DNA from 2 places in the Pseudomonas sp. GW822-FHT04H02 genome. Region 2 is predicted to be linked to the other one. Evidence: riboswitches for the same ligand, from Rfam matches in the RefSeq annotation. Region 2 holds a riboswitch; the other holds the start of a gene.
The links. A riboswitch is a leader RNA that binds a small molecule or an ion and turns the genes downstream of it on or off. The one in region 2 is predicted to bind manganese.
Positions count from the first base shown of each region.

Region 1 (7,199 bases), on a different contig from region 2:
GCCGCCAGCCAGCCGGCCTCGGTCAGGGCCTTGACGAAGGCTTCCGGGAAGCCCTTGCGCTCATCGATGCCGCGCCAGTAGGCGGCGTCGAATTCGGCGCACAGGGCACGCACGCCTTCACGGATGGCATTGAGTTCTTCAGTGTCATGGGGGGTCATCAATCGGCACTCCGCCTTTGCTTATTGTTGGAATTCAGTCGAACTGCACTTCGCCGCGCTGGGCCAGCCCGGAGCCGTCGCCGGCCCACAGTTCGGCGTGGCCAGGGGCGCTGATGCGCCCGCCGACCTCGAAAGGCTGCGGGGCAATCAAGGGCCGCAGGCCGCGGTAGGCGAAATGGCGCAGGCGCGCCTCGGGGTGGGCCCGGCAGAAGGCCCCCAGGCTCAGGGTGGCGATCAGCGGGCCGTGCACCACCAGCCCCGGGTAGCCCTCGGTGGCGGTGACGTAGGGATAGTCGTAGTGGATGCGATGGCCGTTGAAGGTCACCGCGCTGTAGCGAAACAGCAGGGTCGGCGTGGGCTCCACCGGCTCGCGCCAGTCGCCTTCGGGCAGCAGCTCGCCACTGCTCATTTTCGGCGGGGACGCTTCGCGGTAGACGATGTCCTGTTCTTCGCGCAGCGCCAGTTGGCCGCCCTGAAAATATTCGTGGCACAGGGTGACGAACAGCAGCTTGCCGGTGCGCCCGGCCTTTTCCTCGACCTGGAGGATGGTAGTGGTGCAACTGGCCTCGGCGCCGGCCCGCAGCGGCCGGTGAAACGCCAGGCGGCCACCGGCCCACATGCGGTTGCGGTTGGCCGCCGGCGGCAGGAAACCGCCCCGCGCCGGATGCCCGTCGCCGCCCAGGGCCGAGGCCGGCTGTGGCTGCTGGAAGAAACACCAGTGCCACAACGGCGGCAGGGCCTCGCCCGGGGCCGGGGCGGGCTGGCCGAACGTGGCGGCGATGCGGGCCAGCAGGTTATGGCTGAGGTGGTCGTCGATCCGCTGGCTGCGGCCGATCCAGGCGCTGGGGTCGGTGGCACTCATGGTGGCAGGGTCCTGTGGCACGAAGGTGATGGCGGCCATCATGCAAGGGGCTGGCGCGTATGGAGAATTTGCATTTCTATAAACCGGCGTTCGTTTATGCTGAACGCCATTCGCCCCTACCCCTGCCTTCAGGAGCCCGGACATGCATTTCGATCTGGCGGACCTGCGCCTGTTTATCCATATTGCCGAATCCCCCAGCCTGACCCAGGGCGCGCGCCGCGCCTTCCTCTCGCCAGCGGCCGCCAGCGCGCGGATCAAGGCCCTGGAAGGCCAGCTCGAAACCCGCCTGCTGTACCGCGACAGCCGTGGCGTGGAAGTCACCCCCGCCGGCGAACGGCTGCTGCAGCACGCGCGGCTGATCATGCGCCAGGTGGATTACCTGAAAAGCGAATTCACCCAGTACGGCGGTGATTCCTCCGGGCACATCCGCATCTTCGCCAACACCACGGCGGTCACCGAATTCTTGCCGGAAGTGCTGGCGAAATTTCTCTCGGTACGCCCGGGAGTCACGGTGGACCTGCAGGAGCGCCTGTCCCGGGACATCGTTCGCGGTGTGCTGGACGGCACCAGCGACATGGGCATCATCGCCGGCCCGGTGGAAGCCAGCGGCCTGCAGGTGCTGCACTTCAGCACCGACCACCTGGTGCTGATGGTGCCCGTGGGCCACCCGCTGTCGGGGCAGGCTTCGGTGACCCTGGAACAGACCCTGGCCTACCAGCACATCGGCCTGCATGAAGGCAGCACCCTCTTGACCTTCCTGCGCGAGCACGTGGAGCGCCTGGGCAAGCAACTCTCGCTGCGCATCCAGGTGTCGAGCTTCGAAGCGATCTGCCGCATGGTGGAAGCCGGGGTCGGCATCGGCATCATTCCCGAGTCCGCGGCCTTGCGGCACAGCCGCACCATGCAGCTGGTGACGGTGAAGCTGGATGAAAGCTGGGCCGTGCGCGAACGCAGCATCATCGTCCGCGAACTGGAGGCCCTGCCCGGCAGCGTGCGGGCGCTGATCGCGACGCTGATGCCCGATGCCCGGAGCCCGCAAGCCTCGTGACCGGTGATCGCCCTGGCCGGCAGCGCAAGCAGAGACATTGATGCCGATCAAGTGCCCGCCTCGCCAGCGGAGTAAACCTGAAGCCAATCAGGGCTGTGTGCGCAGCCCGCCCTTTGGCTCCGCGGAGACTTGACCATGCCCAGCACCGCTCTCGATACCCTCGCCCACCCGCCGTTCCCGGCGCAGCAAGGCCAATACTGGATCGACGCCCTGAACGACGGCAGCCATGTGCTGATCCGCCCGCTGCGGCCCCAGGACCGGGAGCGGGAAAAGGCCTTTATCGAAAACCTCTCCCCGGCCACCCGGCACCAGCGCTTTCTCGGTGAGATCAAGGAAGTGGGCGAGCAACTGCTCAATCAACTGATGGATGTCGGCACGCCGCAGCGGGTGGCTTATGTGGCCCTGGTCCACGACAACGGCGAACTGCGGGAAGTGGGGATCAGCCGCTACGCCCAGGTCGACGAGCAGCCCTCGCATTGCGAGTTCGCCGTGACCATCGCCGATGAGTGGCAAGGCAAGGGCCTCGGCGCGCTATTGATGCAGCACCTGATCGACGAAGCCCGCAACAACGGTTTCCAGCAGATGTACTCGGTGGATTCCGCCGCCAACTACAGCATGCGCCGCCTGGCAAAACAGCTGGGCATGCGCAGCGCCATCGACCCCGATGACGCCACCCAGGTGATCCACAGCCTGGCGCTGTAATGCCAGAGCGCTCCGCGCCTCGGCCCGAGGCGCGGCCGCATTGCCCGCAGAACCGCCCCGCCGCCGATACTGAAGTCAAGCCACAGCCGACAGGTGCTCGTAGAGAATTCCCGAGCCGACGATGATCAGCACCACCCCGCCCAGCACTTCGGCGCGCTGGCCCATCACCGTGCCAATGGCGCGGCCCAGCATCACTCCCAGGGTGACCATGGTCATGGTGGCCAGGCCGATGGCGCTGGCCGCGACCCAGATGTTGACGTTGACGAACGCCAGCCCCACCCCCACCGCCAGGGCATCGATGCTGGTGGCCAGGCCGGTCACCGCCAGCAGCCAGAAGCCGTGCTGGCGCGGTTTTTCTTCCTCGGCCTCAGCCTGCTGGCGGGTGCCGTTGTAGATCATGTGCAGGCCCAGCAACAGCAGCAGGCTGAAGGCGATCCAGTGGTCCCAGTTGGCCACCCATTGAGTCGCGGCCTGGCCGATGAACCAGCCCACCACCGGGGTGATGGCTTCAATGACGCCGAAGATCAGGCCGATGCGCAAAGCTTCCAGCAGGCGCGGCTTGAGCATGGCCGAACCCTTGCCCACCGCGGCGGCGAAGGCATCGGTGGACATGGCGAAGGCGAGAAAGATGATCGAGGCTGGGTTCACGTTGAGTCTTCCGGTCGGGCTTGAGTCCACGACATGCCCACGCGCCCGACTTCAGCGCAGGTATGTCGATGGTCTCACCAACCGAAACGGTGCCCGTACCACGGCAGGTTGCCGAGAATGTTGATACGGGCGCCACCGCAGGGCGCGGTGGCAGGTTACTCCCCAAAGAGGCGCGCAGCTTAGCCGGCCACATGTGAAAATTTCATCGGCACCGCGCCACGACAGCTGCTCGCACAGCGGCTAGCCTGTGCAATCCACCCGTTGATTCGTGGAGGTACCCCATGCAACTCCAGGGCTCCTGCCATTGCGGCGCCGTGCACTTCAGCCTGTCCAGCCGCCATCCCTATCCCTACCAGCGCTGCTACTGCTCGATCTGCCGCAAGACCCAGGGCGGTGGCGGCTACGCCATCAACCTGGGGGGCGATGCGGCCAGCCTCAAGGTACGTGGACGCAAGCACATCGTCATCTACCATGCCCGGCTCAAGCCCGCCGGTGCCGCCCGGGCCCACAGCAGCAGCGCCGAACGGCACTTCTGCGGGCGCTGCGGCTCCGGGCTGTGGCTGTTCAGCCCGCAATGGCCGGAGCTGATCCACCCTTTTGCCTCGGCCATCGACACCCCGTTGCCTGTGCCGCCGCAACACACCCACCTGATGCTCGACTCCAGGGCGCCCTGGGTCGAGGTCGATGCCGGGGCGCACGACCTGCAGTTCGCCGAATACCCCGAGGAATCGATTGCCCAGTGGCACCAGCGCCTGGGGCTGGAGGCCTGAGCGCAACCGGGTCTTAACAGTCTTTGACAGTTTCCCGACAAAGCTGTCAAAGACTGCCACGCCCCCCTTCCCTAGCATCCGCTGATCCAATTGGCCCTCGGGTGCTGCATGTCCCGCAAACTTCTCGGCCTGCCGCTGGTGGGCCTGCTCTTGAGCAACCTCGGCTGCAACGGCCAGCCTCCAGCGCCGCCGCCCATCGCGCCCGGCGATTACGCCAGCATCATCGGCTACCTGAAGCAGTACATCCCGCAACAGATGGCCGAACATCAGGTGCCCGGGCTATCCATAGCCCTGGTGGACGGCCAGCAACTGATCTGGGCCCGGGGCTTTGGCTTCGCCGACCAGGCCCGGGGCCTGCAAGTGACCGAAAACACCGCGTTTCGCGCCGGTGCCCTGTCGCAATTGCTGACTGCCACGGCGGTGATGCAACTGGTGGAACAAGGGCGCCTGCAACTGGACGCGCCGCTGCAGGACACCCTCAGGGAGTTCTACGTCCGCTCGCGCTTCCACGAGGACCAGAACGCCGCCGACCGGGCCGTGACTCTGCGCCGCCTGCTCAGCCACCAGGGCGGCATTCCCAGCGAATACCTGCGCGACGCACGCACCCCCAACGCCCTCGACGAACTGCCGGGAAAGCTCAGCGGGCTGTGGCTGAGCAACGCTCCGGGAACCCAGACCGCCTACTCCAACCTCGGTTATGCCCTGCTCGGGGCAGCGGTGGAGCGCAGCAGCGGCGTGGATTTCGAACAGCAGTTGCAGAAGAGCCTGCTGCGCCCACTGGGCATGAGCCAGTCGAGCTTTGTCGGGGACAGCCGCGCCCAGCCCTACCGGGCAAAAGGCTATGAAGACGGTGTCAGCAGCGATGCGCTGGTCCGCGACCTTTCCGCCCAGGGCCTGTGGAGCAGCCCGCGGGACCTGAGCCGCTATGTGCGCATGCTGTTCGCCCAGGGCCGGTACCAGGACCGCCAACTGCTCTCGGCGGCATCCATCGACGAAATGGTGCGCACGCAGAACGCCGGCAACCCGCTGGATTTCGACTGCCAGGTAGGCCTTGGCTGGTTCCTGTCGCCCTGCGGCGAGGAATGGGTCCGGCCAGATATGCGCACCTGGCAGCAAAGCGGTTTCGGCGAGGGCTTTCATGCCCGGATCAGCGTGCTGGCCGAGCAGCAGCTGGCGGTGATCGTGATGAGCAATTCCGACAGCGGCGAGGCCCTGGCCCAGCCCCTGGTGCCCCAGGTACTGCGCATGCTGCTGCAGGCCCACGGCACCCCGCCACCGCCACCGCAACCGGCCACGCCCCCCCAGGCCCAGCAACGTCGGGTTCCGCAAGCGGCGGATCGCCGGCACCTGGCGGGCTTCTATGCCACCCGCTGGGGTGTGCTGCGGATCCGCGACCAGCACCAGCGCCTGTACGCCGAGCTGGCCGGCGAGCGCTACGAACTGCTGCGGGACGAACAGGGCTGGCTAAGGGTGCGCAAGAAGCGCCTCGGGCTCTGGCCCCAGGACCTGGGCCCGCTGGGGCAGCTGCAACTGGACGTGATGCAGGTCCAGGGCCATCGGGTGTTCACCGCCAAGAGCCACGGCCAGTTGCTGGCGGTGGGAGAACGGATCGAACCGGTGCCCCTGACGGACAACTGGCTGGCCACGGTCGGCACCTACCAGGCTCTGAGCGACGCCCCCGGCGAACCGCCCATCAACGGCATGGACATCGCCCTGGAGGATGGCTTCCTGATGATCCGCAGCCTGCAGCGAGGCCGTCCCCTCACCGACTACATCCTCGCCCCGGTGGACAACGCCCACGCGGTGATCGCCGGCAACGGCCCGGGCCTGGGCGACACCGTGCGCCGCCAGGTCAACGGGGTGAACGTCCTGGGCTACTCATTCAAACGCACCTATAACGCCAACCACCTGAGGTTCTGACCCTTCATGAAAACCCTGAAACACTCCACCACCGCCGCCTTGTGGGCCGGCACCCTGGGCCTGAGCACGGTCTGCGGCACGCTGCACGCCGAAGACTGGAAGTACGGCGTGCACGCCGGGGTGGCCAGCGTGCCGCGCTACAGCGGCAGTGACGAACGCGCCCTGGCGCCGATTCTCGGCGGCGAGATCATCAGCCCCTGGGGCGTGTTCCTCAATACCGACCAGGGCCTGGGCTGGGGCAACGAATGGGGCGACCTGTCGTTCAGTACCTGGGTCGGCCCGAGCGAATCACGGCGCGACAAGAACCACCTGGGCCAGGGCTCCAAGCGCCTCAAGGGCATGGGCGAAATAAAGACCCGGGCACAGTTCGGCGCGCACCTGGGCTATGACCTGGGGCCGTTCGAACTGGGCGCCACCCTGACCCACGCGGTGAAGAAGAACGACAACCGCGACACCGGCTCGGCCTACAGCGCACTGGAACTGAGCATTGGCAGCAACCTCTACCAGGGCCGCTTCGGCAGCCTGGATGCCAGCCTCAACAGCCTGTTCGGCAACGCCGACTACATGCAGACCTGGTACGGGGTGAGCGACACCCAGGCGGCCCACAGCCGCTTCGGCGCCTACCGGGCCAAGGGTGGACGGGTCAGCAGCGGCGCCGACCTGGCCTGGACCCTGCCCCTCAATGAGCAGACCAAGATCTCGACCCTGCTGTCGATGAAGTACCTGAGCAAGGAAGCCGGCGACAGCCCGATCGTCGACCGGCGCATGCAGACCAGCATCGCCACTCAACTTGAGTACAGCTTCTAAGAAAGGGAACGCGCGGCCCGTGATCACGGGCCGCGTTGCTGCGCAGGTTCAGGGCTGCGCGCGAACCTCAGTCGAGGTGGGCCCAGGTCATGCGGAACGAGGCACCGCCCCACTCCGAATCCGCCACTTCGACCTTGCCGCCGTGCCATTGCGAGACCCGCCGCACCAGCGCCAGGCCCAGGCCGAAACCGCCGGTACGCCGGTCACGGCTGGCGTCGAGGCGGGAAAACGGCTCGAAGATCTTCTCCCGGCCATCCACCGGCACCCCGGGACCATCATCGTTG
Region 1 covers NZ_JBXAMM010000001.1:723,890-731,088, reverse strand. Annotated here, with positions in the region: gene AC1RMG_RS03545 (acyl-CoA dehydrogenase family protein) at 1-158, opposite strand, end outside; gene AC1RMG_RS03540 (HTD2 family dehydratase) at 193-1,020, opposite strand; gene AC1RMG_RS03535 (LysR family transcriptional regulator) at 1,163-2,068, shown strand; gene AC1RMG_RS03530 (GNAT family N-acetyltransferase) at 2,204-2,770, shown strand; gene mntP (manganese efflux pump MntP) at 2,846-3,418, opposite strand; yybP-ykoY riboswitch at 3,429-3,589, opposite strand; gene AC1RMG_RS03520 (GFA family protein) at 3,700-4,188, shown strand; gene AC1RMG_RS03515 (serine hydrolase domain-containing protein) at 4,297-6,108, shown strand; gene AC1RMG_RS03510 (MipA/OmpV family protein) at 6,115-6,915, shown strand; gene AC1RMG_RS03505 (ATP-binding protein) at 6,983-7,199, opposite strand, start outside.
Region 1: it holds a riboswitch for manganese, as region 2 does, so the genes downstream of both, mntP (manganese efflux pump MntP) here and AC1RMG_RS16870 (TMEM165/GDT1 family protein) in region 2, are expected to answer to the same signal.

Region 2 (7,199 bases):
GAAGTGAAGGCCCCACGCGCAGTGCGGACCCCGGCTTCCTTGTGCAGGTCGTCGGCCGCCGGTTTGGCCGGCTGGGCACGCAGGGCCTTGTAGCCGATGTACAGCAGGTAGGCCGCAGCCAGCCACTTCAGTGCGTTGAACAGGACGATGGACTGGGAAACGATCAGGCCGATCCCCAGCAGCGAGTAACCCACGTGCAGGAAGATTGCGCAGCCCACGCCCAGCGCGGTCCAGGTGCCGGCTCGACGGCCGTGGGTCACGCTTTCACGCACCACCACGGCGAAGTCCGGGCCGGGGCTGGCCACTGCCAGAAGATGGATGAGGGCAACGGTCAAGAACTCGGTGAAGTACATGCAGGCTCCTGTGTATGTCTAATTATTTCATCTGTTAGGCTCGGCAGATTACGCCTTAGAACCCTCGTGCAAAAGGTACAGTTCATGACTAACAATCGCCGCGCCGTCTTCCTCGATCACAGCTCACTGGACCTCGGTGACCTGGACCTGGGTGCGCTGCATGACAGCTTCAGCCCTCTGCAAGTACATGCCCACACAGCGCCGGAACAGGTCGCCGAACGCCTGCAGGGAGCCCGGGTGGCCATCAGCAACAAGGTGGCACTGACAGCCGAAACCCTGGCCGCCTGCCCCGACCTGCAACTGATCCTGGTGGCCGCCACCGGCACCAACAATGTCGACCTGGCCGCAGCCCGCAAGCAGGGGATCACCGTCAGCAACTGCCAGGGCTACGGCACTCCCTCGGTGGCCCAGCACACCCTGATGCTGCTGCTCAACCTGGCCACCCGGGTCGCCGATTACCAGCAGGCCGTGGCTGCCGGGCGCTGGCAACAGGCCAGTCAGTTCTGCCTGCTGGACTACCCGATCATCGAACTGGCGGGCAAGACCCTGGGCCTGCTGGGCAATGGCGAACTGGGCAGCGCGGTGGCCCGCCTGGCCGAAGCCTTTGGCATGCGTGTGCTGCTGGGGCAGATTCCAGGCCGCCCGACCCGCCCGGACCGCCTGCCGCTGGAGGAACTGCTGCCGCAAGTGGACGCCCTGACCCTGCACTGCCCCCTCAACGAGCACACCCGCCACTTTATCGGTGCCCGGGAACTGGCCCTGCTCAAGCCCGGAGCCCTGGTGGTCAACACCGCCCGCGGCGGGCTGATCGATGAACAGGCCCTGGCCGATGCATTGCGCAATGGTCACCTGGGTGGTGCGGCCACCGATGTGCTCAGCGTCGAACCCCCGGTGGCTGGCAACCCCCTGCTGGCCGGCGACATTCCGCGCCTGATCGTCACTCCACACAACGCCTGGGGCAGCCGCGAGGCCCGCCAGCGAATCGTCGGTCAATTGACGCAAAACGCCCACGCCTTCTTCAGCGGCGCCCCGCTGCGGGTCGTGAGTTGATAAACTTCGCCACTTTTTTCGGGGGCGGATCATGGATACACGCAGTGAAGTACTGTTGCGTCAGGCTGAATTGTTTCAAGGCTCACTGCTGCTGGCCGGCCTGGCCGCCGACGATCTGCTGGGCCGCCTGCCCAATGCCCGGGGCTGGAGCTGGCACGCCGGCGACCAGGCAGCCCTGGAGGCGCGCTTTCCCGGCCGCAGTCACTTTGGCGTAGACGCACCGGTCGAATCCTTCGACAGCGCCGTGCTGTTCCTGCCCAAATCCAAGGACCTCACCGACTACCTGCTCAACGCCCTGGCCTCGCGCCTGGCCGGGCGCGAACTGTACCTGGTGGGCGAGAAGCGCAGCGGCGTGGAGAGTGCGGCCAAGCAACTCAACCCTTTCGGCAAACCGCGCAAGCTCGATAGCGCCCGGCACTGCCAGCTGTGGCAGGTCACGGTGGCCAATGCTCCCGAACCGCTCACCCTGCAGAGCCTGGCCCAGGAGTACGAACTGCCGCTGGCCGAAGGCCCGCTGAAAGTCATCAGCCTGCCGGGGGTGTTCAGCCATGGCCGGCTGGATCGCGGCACCGCGCTGCTGCTGGAGCACCTGGACCACCTGCCCGCCGGCCACCTGCTGGACTTCGGCTGCGGTGCCGGAGTGCTCGGGGCCACCGTGAAACGCCGCTACCCGGACAGCCGCGTGACCCTGCTGGATGTGGACGCCTTCGCCGCCGCCAGCAGCCGCCTGACCCTGGCGGCCAACGGCCTGGAAGCCGAGGTGCTGACCGGTGACGGAATCGACGCCGCGCCCATGGGGCTGAACGGCATCCTGACCAATCCGCCCTTCCACACCGGGGTCCATACCGACTACCAGGCAACGGAAAACCTGCTGCGAAAAGCAGCCAAACATCTGCAAAAAGGTGGAGAACTGCGAGTAGTTGCCAACAGCTTCCTGCGCTACCAGCCGCTGATCGAAGAGCACCTGGGGCCCTGTGCGATCAAGGCGGAAGGCCAGGGCTTTCGCATTTATCGGGCCAAGCGTGGCTGAAATCCTTTTTCGCAAACAAGGCTTGCCGAAAGGGTTTTGCCTAGGCAGAATCCGCTCCGTCCTAGGGGAGTAGTCTCCCACGAGCGCCACGCTCGTCCGGCATGCGTCAACATACTTGGTCAACAGACCATGGCGCATGCGACCCAAGAGTCCGCACAGACGGACCGCAGGGTTTGACAAGACCTATGACACGCACACCTTACCCGGGGCGGGAAGGCTGTACGTGTCATAGCCGTGTCGACCCGCCCCTTAGGAAAACCCTGATGATGCTGGATTCTCTCCTCGTTCCCACCGCAATCGTTGCCTTGGCCGAAATCGGCGACAAGACGCAACTGCTTGCCCTGATTCTTGCCGCGCGCTTTCGCAAACCCTGGCCGATCATCGCCGGCATCGTTGCCGCGACCCTGGCCAACCATGCAGCGGCCGGTGCGGTAGGCGCCTGGTTCGGCAGCTTCTTCTCGGACTCGACCCTGCACTGGATCCTCGCCGCCAGCTTCACCGCCACCGCGCTGTGGACCCTGGTTCCGGACAAGATGGACGACGACGAAGCCAATACCGCACGCAAGTTCGGCCCATTCCTGACCACCCTGATCGCCTTCTTCCTGGCAGAAATCGGTGACAAGACCCAGGTCGCCACCGTCATGCTGGCGGCGCAGTACCCGGATCTGTGGCTGGTGATCATCGGTACCACCCTGGGCATGCTGATTGCCAACGTACCGGTGGTCCTGGCAGGCAACTTCGCCGCAGACAAGCTGCCCCTGACCCTGATCCGTCGCCTGGCGGCGTCGGCCTTCTTCATCCTCGCCGTGGTGGCGGTGTACAAGGCCATGCAGATCAGCGGCTGGGTATAAACGAAATCGCCGGCAAGCTGGCCCCTACGCAACCCGTAGGAGCCGGCTTGCCGGCGATAGCGTCATCGACAATGACGCGAAGGGATCAGGACTTCTTGGCGGCCTGATACAGCGGCATCACCTTGGGAATCGCCGCCTGCAAGGAAGCGATACGGCTGGTGGAAGCCGGGTGAGTGCTCATGAACTCGGGCGGCGCGGAGCCACCGGCAGCCTGGCCCATCTTGTTCCACAGGCTGATGGCCGCATTCGGGTTGTAACCGGCACGGGCGGCCAGTTCCAGGCCGATCAGGTCCGCTTCGTTTTCATTCTCGCGGCTGTTGGGCAGGGTCATCAGCAGGTTCACCCCGTTGTCGCCCAGGGCTACGGTTTCCTGCGGAACGCCGAACAAGGTGGCGATCTGCTTGCCGGCACCGACCGCGTACTGCTTGGACATGGCTTCGCGACCGTGCTCGCGCAGGGCGTGGGCAATTTCATGGCCCATGACCGCGGCGATTTCATCGTCGGTGAGTTTGAGCTTCTCGATCAGCCCGGAGTAGAAAATGATCTTGCCGCCAGGACCGCAGTTGGCGTTGAGCTCGTCGCTCTTGATCAGGTTGACTTCCCATTTCCACTGCGCGCAGTCGGGGCGGAAAGTCGGCGCCTGGGCAATCAGGCGGTTGGCAATGACCTGCAGGCGCTTGGCGTTGGCGCTGGTCTTGTCCAGTACGCCCTGGCTGCTGGCTTCACCCAGAGTCTGCTGATAGGACTGGGCATAGGACTGGTTCACTTCAGCGCTGGAAACCATGCTGAACATGGATTGCTTGCGATCCACACCGACCACGCCACCGCTGGTGGTATTGACCGTTTCACAACCGCTGAGCAGTACTGCGGCACTCAATGCACATACGACCAATGACTTCTTCATCATGAAACCTCCCTGAAAACGTGGCGCGTATCCTAAGGGCGGAAATGTATCCGCGCCAGATGTAAAAACAGCAATCGGTCGCATTTCAGATACATATCTGCCTTGCAGGAGAAAATTCATTCCTCCCGCAAATCCCGCCCGGGTTACCCCCACAGCTTGCCAAGAACGACATCAAGCTCCCTGAAACAGTCATTTTTCCGTGTAAGGCTAATGGCCAGCGCTGCAGCGGCCGATACAGCTCGGCAGACCTAAATTCCTGCGCCCGGAGCCTCTATGAAGTTCAAGTCGATCCAGTTTTCCGTCGCCGCCCTGGCCGGCGCCATCGTTCTCAGCGTGGTTGCAGCCCTGGTGCTGTACGCCCTGTTCTCCGGGGCCAGGACCCAGCAGATGGTGCAAGACCGTACCCAGGCCCAGTTCGAACAGGTCATCGAACAACGCCTGAGCGGCCTGGCGCAGACCCAGGTCAGCCAGATCCAGCGCGAACTGGAAGCGCCCCTTCTGATCGCCGGCGGCCTGGTGCGGGTCAATGCGCTGATGGGCACCCAGGACTCGCAAGGCCATGCCGGGCTGAGCCTGAGCCGTGAACAACTGATTGCCCTGATCAAGGAAAACGTCACCCAGAACCCGAAGATCCTGGGTGCCTACATTGGCTGGGAACCCGGTGCCATCGACCATGACGACGCGGCCTACGTAGGCACCTCGGTGGTGGGTATCGATGCAGCAAACGGCCGCTTCCTGCCCTGGTGGTTCCGCAATGAAGACGGCAGCCTGGGCCTGGACAAACTGGCCGACGTCAATGATCGGACCCTGCTTTCCACCGGCGTGCGCGCCAGCGAGTACTACCTCTGCTCCCAGGACAGCCTAAAGCCTTGCGCCATCGACCCCGCTCCCTACAAGGTCGGCGACAAGGTGGTGATGCTGGCCTCCTTTATTCAGCCGATCCTGCTCAACGGCAAGTTCCAGGGCATCGTGGGTGCCGACCTGTCAGTGAACTTCATCCAGGACATGCTGGTGGGCGCCAACCAGAAGCTCTACGGTGGCGCCGGGCACATGGCCCTGATCGGCGGTAACGGTCGCCTGGTCGCCTATACCAAGGACTCGAGCAAGTTCGGTGAAAAAGTCAGCGACGTGCTCAGCAGTGATGCACTGACCAAGCTGTCCAGCCTCAAGCGCGGCGAAGTGACCTACGACGTCGACCAGGCCAACGGCACCATCAGCCTGTACCTGCCCTTCGGCATCGGCCAGACCGATGCGCACTGGACCCTGATGCTGCAACTGCCGCTGAGTGCGGTGATGGCCGACCTCGACAAACTGCAAGGTGACCTGGCCGAACAACGCAAGGCCGACACCTTCGGCATGGCCATGGTCGGGCTGGTGATTGCCGGCCTCGGCTTGCTGGTGATCTGGCTGGTGGGCCACGGCATTGCCCGGCCGCTACGGCAGATGGTGGCAATGCTCGACGACATCGCTCAGGGCGAAGGCGACCTGACCCGACGCCTGACCAGCGATCGCGCTGACGAGCTGGGCTCCATCGCCAAAGGCTTCAACACCTTTTTGGCCAAGCTGCAGGCGATGATCAGCCAAGTGGTGACCTCGGTTCAGAGCGTCAGCGATTCTTCGGAACACACCGCAGACATCGCCATTCGCACCAACCAGGGCGTGCACAAGCAAATGGTTGAAATCGATCAGGTAGCCACCGCGGTGCACGAAATGACCGCCACCGCCCAGGACGTCGCGCGCAATGCCACCCAGGCCGCGCAAGCCGCCAGCCACGCCGACCAGGCCGCGAGCCAGGGCATGCAGATCGTGCGCGACACCTCCAGCGCCATCGGCGCCCTGGCCGAGGAAATCGGCCGTGCGGTGGGCGTGGTGCAGACCCTGGCCAAGGACAGCGAGAACATCAACGCCATCCTCATCGCCATTCGCGGGATTGCCGAGCAGACCAACCTGCTGGCGCTTAACGCGGCAATCGAGGCGGCCCGAGCCGGCGAGCAAGGCAGGGGCTTTGCGGTGGTTGCCGACGAGGTGCGCAACCTGGCGCAGAAAACCCAGCAGGCCACCGAAGAAATCCAGTCGATGATCCAGCAACTGCAACAGGGCACCCGGGAAGTGGTACGGGTGATGGAGGACAGCCAGCACAAGACCGACCAGAGTGTGGAACACGCGGCCAAGGCGGCCCAGGCCCTGGAAACCATCACCCAGGCGGTGTCGGTGATCAACGACATGAACACCCAGATCGCCAGCGCCGCCGAGGAGCAGAGCGCGGTGGCCGAGGACATCAACCGCAATGTGATCAATATCGGCCAGGTGGCCAATGAAGTGGCGGGCGGCGCCGATGAGTCCAGTGCGGCCAGCGCCGGGCTGACCAAGCTCGCCGAACAGCAACGACGCCTGATCAACCAGTTCAAAGTCTAATCACGGACCTGTAGGAGCCGGCTTGCCGGCGAAAGCGATCCTGGCTTGGACAGCAAACCAGGGGGCCTCTTCGCTGGCAAGCCAGCTCCTGCAGCCAGCTCCTGCAGTTGATGCTTCAGGCGGGGGTCAGGCACTCGGGGCCGTTGAGCTTGGGGTCATTGACCAGGTTGGCCAGGACCCGCTCGCGCAGGGCTGCCGGCGGGCTGGCCAGCAAGGCTTGCAGGGCATGCAAGGGGGTCTCGGGATCGAGCCAGGCTTGCTGGCCGGCGGCATCGAGGATCAGCGGGCGACGCAGATTGGAAGCCGCCTGGGTTACCACTGCAGTGCTCAGCCAGACCTGCTCCTGCACCGGGTAGGCCTCCCATATCGCGGCAAAAAAGATCGACGAACCTTCCCCCGGCGTCAGCCAGTAGGGGCGCTTGCGGGTGCCGCCGCGCCATTCGTAGAAACCATTGGCCGGCAGCAGGCAGCGCCGCTCGCGAAAGGCCTGGCGAAACATCGGCTGCTCCGCCAGGGTTTCCGCCCGGGCATGGGCGGGCGTCCGGGAAAGGTCCGTGAGCCACGGCGGTGTCAGCCCCCAGCGGGCCCGGGCCAGG
Region 2 covers NZ_JBXAMM010000003.1:958,323-965,521, forward strand. Annotated here, with positions in the region: gene AC1RMG_RS16855 (LysE family translocator) at 1-353, opposite strand, end outside; gene AC1RMG_RS16860 (2-hydroxyacid dehydrogenase) at 438-1,403, shown strand; gene AC1RMG_RS16865 (methyltransferase) at 1,435-2,433, shown strand; yybP-ykoY riboswitch at 2,485-2,608, shown strand; gene AC1RMG_RS16870 (TMEM165/GDT1 family protein) at 2,700-3,284, shown strand; gene AC1RMG_RS16875 (M48 family metallopeptidase) at 3,370-4,188, opposite strand; partial or broken gene AC1RMG_RS16880 (HAMP domain-containing protein) at 5,551-5,748, shown strand; gene AC1RMG_RS16885 (methyl-accepting chemotaxis protein) at 5,860-6,603, shown strand; gene AC1RMG_RS16890 (SOS response-associated peptidase) at 6,719-7,199, opposite strand, start outside.